DNA from 2 places in the Microbispora sp. NPDC088329 genome. Region 2 is predicted to be linked to the other one. Evidence: predicted binding sites of a transcription regulator. Region 2 holds the regulator's gene; the other holds the start of a gene.
What was found. Region 2 encodes LexA, which represses DNA repair genes until DNA is damaged. Its sites were predicted from a motif close to TCGAACANNTGTTCGA; they were not measured.
Positions count from the first base shown of each region.

Region 1: the regulator LexA is predicted to act here: its motif matches at 2,186-2,201, upstream of ruvC (crossover junction endodeoxyribonuclease RuvC).

Region 1 covers NZ_JBFBIP010000006.1:285,112-289,307, forward strand. The annotation lists gene pdxT (pyridoxal 5'-phosphate synthase glutaminase subunit PdxT) at 1-132, shown strand, start outside; gene AB0O28_RS15305 (YebC/PmpR family DNA-binding transcriptional regulator) at 136-888, shown strand; gene AB0O28_RS15310 (GNAT family N-acetyltransferase) at 983-2,146, shown strand; gene ruvC (crossover junction endodeoxyribonuclease RuvC) at 2,273-2,875, shown strand; gene ruvA (Holliday junction branch migration protein RuvA) at 2,872-3,492, shown strand; gene ruvB (Holliday junction branch migration DNA helicase RuvB) at 3,572-4,196, shown strand, end outside.
Region 2 covers NZ_JBFBIP010000012.1:133,887-138,082, forward strand. The annotation lists gene AB0O28_RS22760 (vitamin B12-dependent ribonucleotide reductase) at 1-39, opposite strand, end outside; gene nrdR (transcriptional regulator NrdR) at 160-624, opposite strand; gene lexA (transcriptional repressor LexA) at 1,056-1,772, shown strand; gene AB0O28_RS22775 (aminotransferase class I/II-fold pyridoxal phosphate-dependent enzyme) at 1,859-2,968, shown strand; gene AB0O28_RS22780 (cellulase family glycosylhydrolase) at 2,978-4,196, opposite strand, start outside.

The DNA.
Region 1 (4,196 bases), on a different contig from region 2:
GGCCGCACCGAAGCTGGGGATAGGATCGTCGCGGTCCGACAGGGACCGCTGCTCGCGACGTCCTTCCACCCGGAGTTGACCGGGGACGCGCGGGTGCACTCGTATTTTGTCGAAATGGTGAGGGAGTTCTAGGCGATGTCCGGCCACTCCAAATGGGCGACGACGAAGCACAAGAAGGCGGCGCTGGACTCCAAGCGCGGCAAGCTTTTCGCCAAGCTCATCAAGAACATCGAGGTCGCGGCCAGGACCGGCGGGCCCGACCCGGACGGCAACCCCACGCTGTACGACGCCATCACCAAGGCCAGGAAGAACTCGGTCCCGATCGACAACATCGAGCGGGCCCGCAAGCGCGGCGGCGGCCTCGAGGCCGGCGGCGCCGACTGGCAGACGATCATGTATGAGGGCTACGCCCCCGGCGGCGTCGCGGTCCTCATCGAGTGCCTCACCGACAACCGCAACCGGGCGGCGTCCGAGGTGCGTGTGGCGCTGACCCGCAACGGCGGCTCGCTCGCCGACCCCGGCTCGGTGTCGTACATGTTCAACCGCAAGGGCGTGGTGATCGTCCCCAAGGGGTCGCTGACCGAGGACGACGTGCTCATGGCCGTCCTCGACGCGGGTGCCGAGGAGGTCAACGACCTCGGCGAGAACTTCGAGGTGGTCTGCGAGGCCTCCGACCTGATTCCCGTGCGCAAGGCGCTGCAGGACGCGGGCATCGACTACGAGTCGGCCGAGATGAGCTTCGTCCCCACGCTCAACGTCCCTCTGGACGAGGAGGGCGCCCGCAAGATCTTCAAGCTCATCGACGCGCTCGAGGACAGCGACGACGTGCAGAACGTCTGGGCGAACTTCGACGTGAGCGACGAGGTCATGGAGAAGGTCGAGGCGTGACGCCGCAGGCCGGCCACGGGCCCTTGGCCCCAGGTCGGCAGGGGGCGGAAAACCGGTGGCAGAGGCCGCCGGGGCCCGCATAGTTTGGCCGGTTGTGGAAATCCGTCATCTCGCGAGCGACGACCTGGACGCCGTCCTCGACATCCGCAGGCGCGCCTTCGGCCCGTTGTCCGGCTCCGGCGCCGACACCTGGCGCAAGCTCGTCTCCCCGATGCTGCCCGAGGGCCGTTATTTGGGCGCCTTCGACGGCACCCGCCTCGTCGGCGCGGCCAGGATCAACCCGTACGTCCAGTGGTGGCACGGCCGCCCGCTGTCGATGGGCGGCGTGGCGGGTGTGACGGTGTCGCCGGAGGACCGCGGCAGGGGAGTGGGCCGTGCGCTCACGGCCGCGGCCGTCGAGCGCTGCGCGCAGCTCGGCCACGCGGTCTCCGCGCTCTACCCCGCCACCACGCCGCTGTACCGGAAGGCGGGCTACGAGCACGCCGGCGTGTTCCAGCGGATCACCGTGCCCGCCGAGGCGCTGCGCACGCTGGGCGACCCCGGCGCCGCGGTGAAGCTGCGCCGGATGGGCCCCGCCGACGCGGCCGAGCTCGTGGCGCTGATCGGCCGGGTGCACACCGCCACGCGCGCGAGCGGGCCGCTGTGCTTCGACGAGCGGACCTGGCGCCTGTGGCTGGAGGACGACGACGACTTCTGCTACCTGGCCGAGGACGGGTTCGTCGTCTACCGCTGGAGCGACGGGGACATCGAGGTCGACAACCTGCTGGCGAGGTCGGAGGCGACGGCCCGTGCCCTATGGTCGCTGGTCGGCAGCGCCTCGACGGTCGCGAAGTCGGTGACCGCCTACGTGGACCCGGCCGACCCCGTGCTCTGGATGCTGCGGGAGCGGTCGAAGGACGAGGTCGCCCAGACGCGGTGGATGTTCCGGCTGATCGACCTGCCCGCCGCGGTCGAGGGGCGCGGCTTCCCCGCCGGGGTGTCGATCGAGGCGCCTCTCGTGGTGACGGACCCCCAGCGCGAGGCCAACACGGGCACGTGGGTGCTGCGCGTGAACGGCGGCTCCGGCTTCGTGACGCGGGAGGCCGGGGAGGCCGGCGAGGCGACGCGGCTCACCATCGGCGGGATGTCCGCGCTGTTCGCCGGTGTGTCCACCGCCACGCTCCGCCGCGCCGGCCTGCTGACCGGCGGCTCACCCGAGGCCGACGACGCGCTGGACGCCGCGTTCGGCTGCGCCGCGTACATGATCGACTACTTCTGACGCGCCCCGCGTCGCCGCTGATCGCGATAGAGTGACCGGCCGAACAGATGTTCGGCGCGGCGGCGGGGTCGTACGGGTGGCCGCGCCGGCCGGGATCAGGGAGGCGTGCCGGTGCGGTTGCCCCAGCTGCGGGTGATGGGTGTGGACCCGGGACTGACGCGGTGCGGTCTCGGCGCCGTGGAGGGCCGGCCGGGCGCGCCGCTGAGCCTTCTGTCGGTGGGGGTGGTCCGCACTCCGGCCCATGACGACATCGGCTCCCGGCTGGTCGTCATCGAGGCGGAGATCGAGCGCTGGCTCGACGAGATCAGGCCGGACGCCGTCGCGGTCGAGCGGGTCTTCGCCCAGCACAACGTCCGTACGGTCATGGGGACGGCCCAGGCGTCGGCCGTCGCGATCGTCTGTGCGGCCCGGCGGGGGCTGCCGGTCGCGCTGCACACGCCGAGCGAGGTCAAGGCCGCCATCACGGGCAACGGCAACGCCGACAAGAAGCAGGTCGGCACGATGGTCACCCGGCTGCTGCGGCTCGACGCCATGCCCAAGCCGGCGGACGCGGCCGACGCGCTCGCCCTCGCCATCTGTCACGTCTGGCGCGGCGGCGTGCAGCACCGCCTGGCCGACGCCCTGGCCCGGGCCCGATCCGGCGGTGCCCGGTCCGCGGCCTCTGGTAGGACTGGAACGCCCGGCGAAGTCGCGGCCGGGCGGCCGGACGGGGGAGGGAGCACGCGGTGATCGCATCCGTAGCGGGACAGGTGGCGGCGATCACGGCCGACAGCGCCGTGATCGAGGTGGGCGGCGTCGGGATGCTCGTCCACTGCGCCCCCGGCACTCTGGCCGGGCTGCGCGTCGGCGAACCCGCCCGGCTGTCCACCTCGCTCGTCGTCCGCGAGGAATCGCTCACGCTGTACGGCTTCGCCTCCGACGACGAGCGCACGGTGTTCGAGCTGCTCCAGACGGCCAGCGGGGTGGGGCCGCGCCTGGCCCTGGCCATGCTCGCGGTCCACGCGCCCAACGCGCTTCGCGTCGCGGTGGCGAGCGCCGACATCAAGGCCCTCACGATGGTGCCCGGCATCGGCCAGAAGGGCGCCCAGCGCATCGTGCTCGAACTCAAGGACAAACTCGGCACCCCGGCGGCGGCGGTCGACGCCGCGTTGAACGGCGCGGCGGCGCCGCCCGTCTGGCGGGATCAGGTCCACTCGGGACTGGTCGGGCTCGGCTACTCGTCCAGGGACGCCGACGAGGCGGTCGCGGCGGTGACCGCGGAGGCCGAGGCGGAGGTCGCGGCCGGGCGCACCCCCCAGGTGGCCACGCTGCTCAAGTCCGCCCTGCGCGCGCTGAGCGTGCGATGACCGCACGACGGGCCGATGGTTCGATGAAAGTTTCACCGGGAAGCGGACGGGTCCCGGCAGGCCGAGCGGATGGTGTCGAGTGAGCTTCGAGCGGGATCTCGTGTCGCCCGAACCGGAGGGCGACGAGCGGGCGATCGAGGCCGCGCTGCGTCCCCGGCGCCTGGAGGAGTTCATCGGGCAGGGCCGGGTGCGCGAGCAGCTCTCGCTGGTGCTGGAAAGCGCCCTGCGCCGCAACCGCCCGCCCGACCACGTCCTGATGAGCGGTGGTCCCGGGCTCGGCAAGACGACGCTCGCCATGATCATCGCCTCCGAGCTGGCCGCGCCGCTGCGGATGACCTCGGGTCCGGCGCTGGAGCGCGCGGGCGACCTCGCCGCGATCCTGTCCACGCTGACCGAGGGCGAGGTCCTGTTCATCGACGAGATCCACCGCATGGCCCGCCCGGCGGAGGAGATGCTCTACCTGGCGATGGAGGACTTCCGGGTCGACATCGTCGTCGGCAAGGGCCCGGGGGCGACCTCGATCCCCCTCGACATCGCCCCGTTCACGCTGGTCGGGGCCACGACCCGGGCAGGGCTGCTGCCCGCGCCGCTGCGCGACAGGTTCGGCTTCACCGCCCACATGGACTTCTACGAGGTGGCCGAGCTGGAGCAGGTGCTGCGGCGCTCCGCCCGGCTGCTGTCGGTGGACCTGCCGGACGAGGGCG
Region 2 (4,196 bases):
CCCCGCACCCGATACGGTGCCGCTCACGGTCTCCGTCATGATTTCCCCCTCCCAGGGCCCGGTGGAGCCCCTCTTTCGGACCACGCTCGTTACAACCTCATCGTCACGCCGCGCCGTCGCGCGCCGCCGTCCGCCTCGTCCCGGCCCCCCGGAAGGCGCCTACTCCTCGGCCTCAGGGCCGTGAGCCGCGCGGAGCCGCTCGATCTCCGCCTCGAAGTCGGCCAGCGTCTCGAAGCCCCGGTAGACCGACGCGAAGCGCAGGTACGCCACCTCGTCGAGGTCGCGGAGCGGCCCCAGGATGGCCAGGCCCACCTCGTGGGAGGCGATCTCGGCCGCACCGGTGCCCCGGATGCTCTCCTCGACCCGCTGCCCGAGCTGGGCGAGGGAGTCCTCGCCGACCGGGCGCCCCTGACAGGCCCGCCGCACGCCGGCGATGACCTTCTCCCGGGAGAACGGCTCGGTGACCCCGCTCCGCTTGCTCACCATCAGCAGCACGGTCTCCTGGGTGGTGAACCTGCGCCCGCACTCGGGGCAGGTGCGCCTGCGGCGGATCGCCGCCCCGTCCTCGGCCGCGCGGCTGTCCACGACCCGGGTGTCGGGATGGCGACAGAACGGACAGTGCATTTCATCGCCTCCCTGAACGCACATCCCGAACACAAGGTGTGGTGAACTTACACCGCTGTGACTACTAGATGTTGTGGTCCAACCGTAGAAGTGCCCGACCTTGAACGCAAGTCGAACCGGCCCTGGGCCGGGAAGTGCCTGCTCGGTGCGCGTGTCGCCGCTCCCGTCACCGCCGCACCACCTGCCCCACGGGTCGCGCGATAGGCCCTTTACGCACCATTCCCCGCCGTTTTATGCACGGCGTCTGACCTGGGCGTACAGACGCCACAGAAGATCGGCTGAATCGAACACGGGATCGATCGAACTCCCGTACGATGAGATGAACGGCGAGATCGGTGATTTCGCTGGATATCGAACAATTGTTTGACGGTGATCTTGAATCGCGGTACGGTCGCTCTGTGCGACATGAGGAACACGGATTGAGAGGTGGCATCGTGAGTGACCGAAGTGAGCAAGCGGATGGCGTCAGCGACCTCGCGGTTCGCAGGCGCGACTCGCTTGGCCTCACCCCGAGGCAGCGGAAGATCCTCGAGGTGATCCGCGACTCGGTCCAGCAGCGCGGCTACCCGCCGTCCATGCGGGAGATCGGGGAAGCGGTCCAGCTGACGAGCACCTCCAGCGTGTCGCACCAGCTCACGGCGCTCCAGCGTAAGGGTTACCTCCGGCGCGACCCGCACCGCCCCAGGGCACTGGAGGTCCGGCTGCCGGGAGAGCCGGTGCTGTGGGTCGATCCGGACGCCACCCCCGAGGAGGAGGCCGGGTTCACCCGGCCCACGGCCGCGTACGTGCCGCTGGTCGGCCGCATCGCCGCCGGTGGCCCCATCCTCGCCGAGCAGAGCATCGAGGACGTTTTCGCGCTGCCCAAGCAGCTGGTGGGCGAGGGCACGCTGTTCCTGCTCCAGGTCTCCGGCGACTCCATGATCGAGGCCGCCATCGCCGACGGCGACTGGGTCGTGGTGCGGCAGCAGCCGGTCGCCGACAACGGCGACATCGTGGCCGCGATGATCGACGGCGAGGCCACCGTGAAGACCTTCAAGCGCAAGGACGGGCACGTGTGGCTGGTGCCGCACAACCCCAACTACGAGCCGATCCCCGGCGACGAGGCGACCGTGCTCGGCAAGGTCACGGCCGTTCTCCGGAAGCTGTAGCAGCACCGGCGCCCCGCGATGCGACGCGCCGCGGGGCGCGACGCCGCCTTTCCGGCGGTCACTAAGCGACAATTAGGGTGAGTCGGATGAGATTCGACTCGCTGTCCCTGGATGCGCTGTCCCTGGATGCGGCCCGCACCCGCGACGGAATCAAATGGACGCACGCCGAGGCCGGCGTCATTCCCGCCTGGGTCGCCGACATGGACTTCCCCGTGCCCGGCGCGGTCACCGAGGCCATCGCGCGACGAGCCGCCGCGGATCTCGGCTATCCCGCATGGCTGGACCAGCCGACCGCCGGCCCTCTGGCGGAGGCGTTCGCCGAGCGCATGGAGGCGCGGTACGACTGGCGGGCCGACCCGTCCCACGTGCGGTCCTACACCGACCTCAACCAGGCCCTCCAAGTGCTGCTGCACGTCATGACCGAACCCGGTGACGCGGTGGCGCTGCACGTGCCGGCCTACGATCCCTTCCTCGCCACGATCACCGGGATGGGCCGACGCCTGGTGCCGATGCCGCTGACGGCCGACGGCAGGTTCGAGGTCCCCGGCGAGCCCGTCCGGGTGCTCCTGCTGGTGAATCCGCAGAACCCCTCCGGCCGCTCGTTCACCCGTGCGGAGCTCGACGCCGTCGCCGCGTACGCCGACCGGCACGGCACGCTGGTGATCTCCGACGAGATCCACGCCGACCTGACGTACGCTCCGGCCCGGCACATCCCGTTCGCCACGATCCTTCCCGAGCGCACGGTCACGCTGACCTCCGCCAGCAAGGCCTTCAACATGGGCGGCCTGCGCTGCTCGGTGGCCCACATCGGCGCGAAGGACGCCAGGGACGCGCTGGGTCGCCAGCCCGCCCACATCTACGGGGCGCCCAGCGTCCTCGGGGTGGAGGCCACGGTGGCCGCCTGGCGGCACGGCGACGCGTGGCTGGAGGAGGTGCTGGCCATCCTGGACCGCAACCGCAGGCGCATCGCCGAGCGGCTCCCGTCGGTCGGGTACCGCATGCCCGAGGCCACCTATCTCGCGTGGCTCGACTTCGGCGTGCCCGGCGCGGCGCACTTCCTCGAGCGGGAGGCCCAGGTCAAGCTCAACCCGGGCCCCAACTACGGAGGCGGCGACACCTTCGCCCGCCTCAACTTCGCGACGTCGGCGGCGATCCTGGAGGAGATCCTGGCCAGGATCGCCGCCGCGCTGGCGTGACGCGCCCGCTCAGCTCGCCGTGCAGCTGACCGAGGACGGGACGCCGTTGTTGCCGGACCAGCTGCCGTTGAATCCGAACGTCGTCGAGGCCCCGGCGCCCAGGGCGCCGTTGTAGGACAGGTTCGTCACGGTGACGTTCGAACCGCTCGCGCTGAGCGTGCCGTTCCAGAGCTGGCTGACGCTCTGGCCGTTCGGGAAGGCCCACTTCACGGTCCAGCCCGAGATGGCCGAGGAACCGGCCTTCACCGTGACCTCACCCTGGAAGCCGCCGGGGTACTGGTTGGCGACCTTGTACGTGGCGGTGCAGGTCTTGCCATCCGGAGACGACGGCGACGCCGACGGAGACACCGGAGGCGACACCGAGGGGGACGCGGAGGGAGACGCGGACGGGGACACCGACGGCGACACGCTCGGCGAGACCTGCGGCGAGGGCGACACCGGCGGGTTGCCGCCCACCGGCGGGATGAGGTACGGCGAGATGATGCTCTGCTTGGCCTGGTCGACCGTGGCCCAGTCGTCCTTCAGGATGCCGCCCGTGTCACCCGAGTTGGGGTTCCACGACCAGTAGGTGAACGACATGCCGTTCACTCCGCTGCCCATGTACTTCATGAGCTCCTGGAGCCAGACCTTGTCGACGTTGTTGGCCAGCGTGGTGCCGAACTCACCGACCATGATCGGGGCGATGTTCTGCTTGTACAGGTAGCCCCAGTACTTGTCCCAGATCGCCGGCATGTTGGCGGGGTAACTCGGGTCGTCGAACCACGTCTGGCGGAAGACCGACGTGGCGTACTCGTGCGGGGAGTAGACGAGCCGGTTGGCGACGTTCAGCCGGACGGGGAACTGGCCTGCCTTGGTGAGGTTGCCGCCCCACCAGCCGCAGTCCTCGTCGTTGCTGGGGTCGTTGTCCCAGGTGTTGGACAGGCCACCGCTCGGGCAGCTCACGCCCTCCACGAAGATCAGCCAGTTGGGCTGCACGGACAGGATCGCGTTGCCCGCGCGCTCGGCCGCCAGACGCCAGTCGCGCGACTGGTCGCCGCAGCCCCAGCAGGAGCCGGTCGCGTTCGGGTTGGTGCCGTCGGCGTGCGGTTCGTTGTGCAGGTCGGCGCCGATGACGGTGGTGTTGCCGGCGTAGTGCTGGGCCAGCGACTTCCAGTTGCTGATCCAGGTCGACTCGGGGACGCCGGAGGTGTACCAGAGCGCCGTCTGGCCCGCGCTGGTCGGCCGGTGC